DNA from 2 places in the Nonomuraea antimicrobica genome. Region 2 is predicted to be linked to the other one. Evidence: riboswitches for the same ligand, from Rfam matches in the RefSeq annotation. Region 2 holds a riboswitch; the other holds the start of a gene.
What was found. A riboswitch is a leader RNA that binds a small molecule or an ion and turns the genes downstream of it on or off. The one in region 2 is predicted to bind thiamine pyrophosphate.
Positions count from the first base shown of each region.

Region 1: another riboswitch for thiamine pyrophosphate. It lies ahead of thiC (phosphomethylpyrimidine synthase ThiC); the one in region 2 lies ahead of ABD844_RS51405 (purine-cytosine permease family protein).

Region 1 is NZ_BAAAZP010000078.1:54,396-58,348, reverse strand. Features, by position in the region: gene ABD844_RS20770 (universal stress protein) at 1-654, opposite strand, end outside; gene ABD844_RS20765 (hypothetical protein) at 668-1,018, opposite strand; TPP riboswitch at 1,107-1,219, shown strand; gene thiC (phosphomethylpyrimidine synthase ThiC) at 1,212-2,861, shown strand.
Region 2 is NZ_BAAAZP010000239.1:48,667-52,619, forward strand. Features, by position in the region: gene ABD844_RS51395 (response regulator transcription factor) at 56-712, shown strand; gene ABD844_RS51400 (sensor histidine kinase) at 715-1,854, shown strand; TPP riboswitch at 1,942-2,055, shown strand; gene ABD844_RS51405 (purine-cytosine permease family protein) at 2,046-3,383, shown strand; gene ABD844_RS51410 (methylated-DNA--[protein]-cysteine S-methyltransferase) at 3,343-3,921, opposite strand.

The DNA of each region.
Region 1 (3,953 bases), on a different contig from region 2:
GTCCACCTCGGGGTGCCGTTCGCGGTGCTCGGTCAGTGAGGTCTTCAGCGTGCGCAGGACGTCCTGCTCGCTCTCCCTGTCGGCCGGTTCGAAGCCGCTCACGTGGGGCCAGGCCCACGCCTGTACGGCACGCAGCCGTGCCCCCCGCAGCTCCGCCTCGGCGAACGCGAACTCGAGCGCTCGCGTGGCGCAGGGAGAGCCGTCCGTCCCTGCCACGATCTCGCCGCGCGGGACGGCGGGCCGACCGTGGACCAGGACCACGTTCGTACGGGCGTGGGTGGCCACCCCGTACGCCACCGACCCCACCAGCAGCCCCCGCACGCCGCCGATGCCACGGCTGCCGACGACCAGCAACTCGGCCGCCTCGGACGCCTTCACCAGCGCCGAGCGGGGATCGCCCGGCAGCAGCACGCCCTCGACGTCCACCTGCGGGCACTCCCGGCGCGCGCGGTCCTGGGCGGAGATGAGGATGCTGTTCGCGCCGTCCCGCATCCACCGCGCCACCTCGGCGTAGCGGACGGGCCCCTCCTCGCACACCCACTTGGGCACGGCGTGCGCCACGGTCAGCGGCCTGCGGCGCAGCGCCGCCTCCGTGGCGGCCCACCCGGCGGCCTCAAGACCGGTACGGGAACCGTCGACCCCAACGATGATCAACGAACTCAGCTCCTCAGACCAGCGCGTAGCACTCCACCTCGGCCCGGCGGAACGGGAGCCCCTTGGCCTCGGACTCGCGGACGCACGCGCGCTCGGCCTTGCCGAGCCGGAGGGTGCCGCAGACGGTCACGCCGGAGTACGTCCGGCAGTCGAGGTTGTGATCTGTCTTGCCGACGCGGTACATCTCCTTGGCCGCCTCTCGGCACTTCGCCTTCCCGGTGTCGGAGTAGCGGCACTGGCCGACCAGGATGTCGAACTGCTCCTGGCTGACCTCGTGCTTCCCCATGCCGTCCCCGGCCGCTGCGGTGGCACCGGACGCGGCCATCACGACGAGTAGTCCAATGACAGCGGCGAATCTCATCATGTTTCCCCTGATGGGACCGTACCGCCCAGGGCGGTCCCCAAACCTCGCCACGATGTTTCGAGCGGGGGCGGGTCTGGGTACGATCACCGCCGACCAACGCGGGAGCCCGGTGTGGACCGGGCTGAGAGGACGGCTGACAGCCGCCGACCGCCAGAACCTGCTCCGGATAATGCCGGCGAAGGGAGTTTGCGCGATGAGCGACGCGCGCTTTTCCAAGATCTACAGCGGTGAGCTGCGGGTGCCGATGCGGCAGGTGCGACTGTCCGACGGCTCGGCGGTGACGCTGTACGACACCTCGGGCCCGTACACCGACCCCGCCTTCGAGCCCGACCTCCGGCGCGGGCTGCCGCGCCTGCGCGAGGCGTGGATCCGGGAGCGGCGGGCGGCCGGGCAGCCGGTCACGCAGGTCGCCTGCGCCCGGCGCGGGCTGGTGACCACGGAGATGGAGTACGTGGCCGTGCGCGAGGGGGTCGCGCCCGAGTTCGTCCGCCAGGAGGTCGCGGCGGGCCGGGCCATCATCCCCGCGAACGTCAACCATCCCGAGTCCGAGCCCATGATCATCGGCCGGAACTTCCTCGTGAAGATCAACGCCAACATCGGCAACTCCGCCGTCACCTCCTCGATCGAGGAGGAGGTCGAGAAGATGACCTGGGCCACCCGCTGGGGAGCCGACACGATCATGGACCTGTCCACCGGCGCCGACATCCACGAGACCCGCGAGTGGATCCTGCGCAACTCGCCCGTCCCGGTCGGCACCGTGCCCATCTACCAGGCGCTGGAGAAGGTCAAGGGCCGCCCGGAGGCGCTGTCGTGGGAGGTTTACCGCGACACGCTGATCGAGCAGTGCGAGCAGGGCGTCGACTACGTGACCGTGCACGCGGGCGTGCGACTGGCGCACGTGCCGCTGACGACACGGCGCAAGACCGGCATCGTGTCGCGCGGGGGTTCGATCATGGCCGCCTGGTGCCTGGCGCACCACCGCGAGAGCTTCCTGTACGAGAACTTCGCCGAGATGTGCGAGATCCTGGCCCGCTACGACGTGTCGTACTCGCTGGGCGACGGGCTGCGTCCCGGCTCGATCGCTGACGCCAACGACGAGGCCCAGTTCGCCGAGCTGCGCACGCTCGGAGAGCTGACCGGCATCGCGCGCGAGCACGACGTCCAGGTGATGATCGAGGGGCCGGGCCACGTGCCCATGCACAAGATCAAGGAGAACGTCGACCTGCAGCGCGAGCTGTGCGACGACGCGCCCTTCTACACGCTGGGGCCGCTCGTGACCGACATCGCCCCGGGCTACGACCACATCACCTCCGGCATCGGGGCCGCCATGATCGGCTGGTACGGCACGGCCATGCTCTGCTACGTCACCCCCAAGGAGCACCTCGGCCTGCCGGGCAAGGACGACGTCAAGACCGGCGTCATCACGTACAAGATCGCCGCCCACGCCGCCGACCTGGCCAAAGGGCACCCGGGCGCGCAGGAGTGGGACGACGCCCTGTCCGACGCGCGCTTCGAGTTCCGCTGGGAGGACCAGTTCGACCTGTCGCTCGACCCTCCGACGGCGCGCTCGTTCCACGACGAGACCCTGCCCGCCGCGCCCGCCAAGACCGCGCACTTCTGCTCGATGTGCGGTCCCAAGTTCTGCTCGATGAAGATCAGCCACGACATCAGGGCGGCGGGCTACGCGGAGAAGGCCGCCGAGTTCAGACGCCTCGGCGGCAACCTCTACATCGACCACTCCAGCACCCGGCCCGGCGACCAGCCCAGCTCTGAGCCCGGCGACCAGCCCGACCACCCGACCGATCGACCCGCTGACCAGCCCACCGCCCAGCCCGTCGACTAACCCCGGGCGCCGCCTTCCACCGACCGCGGCCCACCCCTGCCGCCGATCCCGCCCACCTCCCCTCGGGGAAACCCGGACGGGATCGGCACCAGTCGCCCAACACCCGGCCCTCACCCCGGCCCCTCTCCCCGGCCCCTCTCCCCGGCCCCTCTCCCCGGCCCCTCGGCCCCGGCCTCCGGCCCTCGCCTCATGGCTCGCCTCTCGCCCTCGACTTGGCCCCTCGGCCCTCGATCCGGCCGTCAGGCTCCAGGCTCCGGCCCGCTGGCTCCCGGCCCTCGGTCTCCGTCCCCCAGCCTCCGGCCCTGGACCTCTGGAACCGGCCCTCGGCCCTAAACGCAGGCTGCGGCCTTCGACCCGGCCCTCAGGCTCCGGCCTTCCTGGCCCCTGGCTCCCGGCCCTCAGCCTCCGGCCCCGGGCCACTGGAACCGGCCCTCGACCCGGCCATCCGGCTCCGACCATCTGGCCCCCGGCTCCCGGGCTCCCGGGCCCCCGGCTCCCGGGCCCCCGGCCCTCGGCTCCGGCCTTCTCCGGCCCTGGCCCCGGCTTCCTGGCCTCGGCCTCCGGCCGTCGCCTCATCGCCCGCCTCTCGCCCCTTGGCCTCAGGTCCTCGGCCCTCGACCTGGCCCCTTGTCCCTCGACCCAGCCCTCAGGCTTCAGGCTCTGGCCCGCTGGCTCCCGGCCCTCGTTCTCCGGCCCCAGCCTCCGGCCCTCGGCTCCGGCCTTCTCCGGCCCCGGCCCTTCGGCTTCCTGGCCCCGACCTCCGGCCGTCGCCTCATGGTCCCGCCTCCCGCCCCCTGGCCCTCGACCCGGCTCTCAGGCTCTGGCCCGCTGGCTCCCGGCCCTGGACCTTTGGAATCGGCCCTCGACCCAGGCTGCGGCCCTCGACCCGACCACCCGCTTCCGGCCCTTTGGCGCTCAGCCCCAGCCCCAGCCCTCAGCCCCTTGCCCCCAGCCCTCAGCCCCAGCCCCGGGTCCTCAACCCCCAACCCCTGGCCCCTGGTCCTCGGTCTCCAGCCTCTGGCTCTCAGGCTCCAACCCTCTGGCTCTCGGGCCCCCGGCCTTCGGGCCTCCGGAGCCGGTCCTTGGCCCTCG
Region 2 (3,953 bases):
ATGTGGTGCCCGCGATGATCGCGGCATTCAGCGCTCTGATGAGGGGGTGACGTTCGTGCGCGTGTTGGTCGCCGAGGACGAGAGGATGCTCGCCGACTCGATCGCCGAGGGCCTGCGGGGCGAGGCGCTCGCGGTGGACGTCGCCTACGACGGGGAGGAAGCCCTGGAGCGGCTCGGCGTCAACGAGTACGCCGTGCTCATCCTCGATCGCGACCTGCCCGGCGTGCACGGCGACGACGTGTGCAGGACCGTGGTCCAACGGCAGTGGCCGGCCAGGGTGCTCATGCTGACCGCGGCCGGTGACGTGCGCTCGCGGGTGGCCGGGCTGTCGCTGGGGGCCGACGACTACCTGCCGAAGCCGTTCGCGTTCGAGGAACTGGTGGCCAGGGTGCACGCGCTCGGCCGCCGTACCGCCAGGGCGGATCCGCCGATCCTGGAGCGGGCGGGCGTGCGGCTCGACTGGGCGCACCGGCAGGTGTTCCGCGACGGCGTGTACGTCCCGCTGGCCCGCAAGGAGTTCGGCGTGCTGGCCGAGCTGCTGCGGGCCGCGGGCACGGTCGTGTCGGCCGAGGAGCTGCTGGAGAGGGTGTGGGACGAGCACATCGATCCGTTCACCAACACGGTCCGCACCACGATGATGAAGCTGCGCAGGAAGCTCGGGGAGCCCCAGGTGATCGAGACCGTGCCCGGCGCGGGCTACCGCATCCCATGAGCGTGCGGTTGCGTTTCGCGCTGGCCTGCGCGGCGCTGTTCGCGGTGCTCGGGGGCCTGGTCCTGACGGGCGTCTACGTGGTGACGCGGCAGAGCCTGGAATACCGCAGCGGACTGCTCACCCCCAACGAGATCACCATCCACAACCGCGGCGTCTTCTATCGGGGCGAAGACTACTACGAGGTCGCGCGTAGCCGGGCGATACAGGTGGTCTCCGTCTATCAACGCGACACGCTCGCCAACGTCAGGAACATCGGCGCGCTGGCGGTGCTGGCAGGGGCGGGCGTGGCGTTCGCGGTCGGCTGGCGGGCGGCGGGCTGGGTGCTCCGGCCGGTCAAGGCGGTGACCGAGACCGCGCGGCGGGTGGCGCAGAGCCACGACCTGACCGAGCGCATCGCGTACGAGGGGCCGCGCGAGGAGGCCAAGGAGCTGGCCGACATCTTCGACACGATGCTGGACCGGCTGGCCCGCTCGTTCGACGGGCAGCGGCGCTTCGTCGCCAACGCCGCCCACGAGCTGCGCACCCCGCTGACGATCAACCGCACGCTGGTGGACGTGGCCGTGCGCCGGCCCGATGCCACGGACGACGTCAAGCGGCTGGGCGAGTCGCTGCTGCTGGTCAACGGCCGCCACGAGCGGCTCATCGACGGCCTGCTGGCGCTGGCCGAGGGCGAGCAGACGGTGCTCGACCGGCACTCGTTCGACCTGATGGACGTGGCCGACCACGTGCTGGACCTGGCCGCGGCCGAGGCGGCCGAGCGGGAGGTGACGATCCACCGGCTGCTCGACGCGGCTCCGACGATGGGCGAGGCGGTGCTGGTCGAGCGGCTGGTACAGAACCTGGTGGAGAACGCGATCCGGCACAACCACCCCAAGGGCGAGGTGTGGGTGACCACGCGGCAGCGCACCGAGCAGGCGGAGCTGGTCGTGGCCAACACCGGGCTGCAGGTGCCGGCGTACGAGATCGAGACGATCTTCCAGCCGTTCCGCCGGCTGCACGGCGACCGGCTGCGCTCGGAACGGGGCAGCGGGCTGGGACTCTCGATCGTACGGGTGATCGCCGAGGCGCACGGCGGCACGGTCGTCGCCCGGCCGCGTGACGAGGGCGGGCTGACGATCACCGTGGAGCTGCCCATCGGGTAAGGCCGCGCTGTCGGCGCCGGGGGGTGGCTGAGAACGGACGAATAGTGCATCATGGGGTCGCGCGCCGGGGTGATCTCCGGTTCGCAGACCGATCGTCGCGGGAGCTCGGGGTTCGCCGGGCTGAGAGGGCAGCCAGATCCGCTGCCGACCGCATGAACCTGTCCGGGTAATGCCGGCGTAGGGAGTGTGCGATGACGCATGGCGTCGAAGAAGTCCCGCTGACCCTCGAAGGCCGGCCGCCGAGGACCCTGGGCGTGCTCGACCAGGGCGCGCTCTGGGCGAACCTCGGTGTCAGCCTGCTGGGCTTCTCCGGGGCGCTGGTGCTGCTCGATCCCCTCGGCAACGCCCCGCTCAGCCTGGCCGCGGCGCTCGTGGCCACGGTGGTCGGCAGCCTGATCGGCACGGCCATGGTGGGCCTGTCGGCCGTGCCTGGCACGCGTACGGGTCAGCCGGCGATGGTGCTGCTGCGCGGGCTGTTCGGGGCCAGGATCTCCTACGTGCCCACGGTGCTGAACATCGTGCAGATGCTGGGCTGGGGCGCGTTCGAGCTGTGGGTGATCGCGAAGGGCGCCACCGCGATCTTCGGGTCGGTGCCGTACCAGGTGTGGGTGATCGTGGCGGGGGTGCTGACCACGGCGCTGACGATCTGGCCGCTCGGGTCGATCCGGCTGCTGCGCCGTTACGTCACCGTCGGCGTGATCGTCTCGATGATCTGGTTCACGGTGTTCTTCCTGCGCGAGGCCCCCGTGCACCAGGGCGGCGACTGGACGGCCTTCCCCGCCGCGGTCGACTACGTGATCGCGCTGTCGGTGTCGTGGGTGCCGATGGCCGCCGACTTCGCCCGCCACTCGCGTTCAGGACGGGCCGCGTTCACCGGCGTGGTGGGCGGCTACACGCTGGCCCAGGTGGCCTGCCTGGGGTTGGGCGTCTACGCGGTGGCCATCGCGGGCGCGGCCGGGGTGTCGGCCGACCCGACGTCGGTGTTCGGGCCGTTCGTCGCGGTGCCGCTGGGCGCGCTGTTCTTCGGCATCCTGGTGCTGCGTGAGACCGACCAGTCGTTCGCCAACGTCTACTCCACCACGGTGTCGCTGCAGAACCTGATGCCGCGCATGGACCGGCGCGTCTTCTCCGCCGTCATCGGCGTGCTCACCGTGGTGATCGCCCTCTTCGTGGACGTCAACTCCTACGGCTCGTTCCTCAGCGTGATCGGCGCGGTGTTCGTCCCGATGTTCGCGGTGCTCGCGATCGAGTACTTCGTGCTGGGCGGAGCCGGCCGCTGGAACACCGCGCAGGACGCGCCCTCGCGGTGGGCGATGCTGGTGCCGTGGGCGCTGGGCTTCGTGGCCTACTGGCTGACGACCTCGACGCCGACCGTGCCCGCCTGGGACGGGCTGTGGGCGGGCCTGCGCGAGGCCATCGGCTTCGCCCGGCAGCCGTGGATGAACGGTGCACTCGGCGGGGCCTTGGTGGCCGCGCTGGTGACGCTGGTCATCGGCCTGCTGACGCGGCGGTCCGCCGCTCGACGTTGAGCAGGTGCTGCTTGGCGGGCAGGCCGCCCGCGTAGTCGCCGAGCTGGCCGTCCTCGCGCACCACCCGGTGGCAGGGCACGATCACGCACACGGGGTTGGAGGCCAGCGCGTTGCCGATGGCCCGCAGCGCGCGGGGGCGGCCGATGCTCTGGCCGATCTGCTCCAGCGTGGTGGTCGTGCCGTAGGGGACCGCCATGGTCTTCTGCAGCACCGTGCGGGCGAAGGTCGTGGCCAGCGTGAGATCGACCGGCGTGGCGAACGCCCGCAACCGGCCGGAGAAGTACGCGTCCAGCTCTCTGCGCACCGGGTCGAGCCGCCGCGCGTCGGGCCCGATGAAACTGCTCGCATGCCTGGCGATCAGCTCGAACACGTCGTTCTCCGGCTCGAAGCTGCACGCCGCGATGCCCTTGCCGGTCACGGCCAGCACGAGCCTGCCCACGGCGCCGTCGTAGGTGCCGAACGCGATGTCGGGTGGCGTTTCGCCCCGATAGCTGCTGGAGGTCACACGCAGCAGGGCATCGAGATCGTTGCTCGACATACCCCTCACCCTCCTACCGTCGGGAACCACCG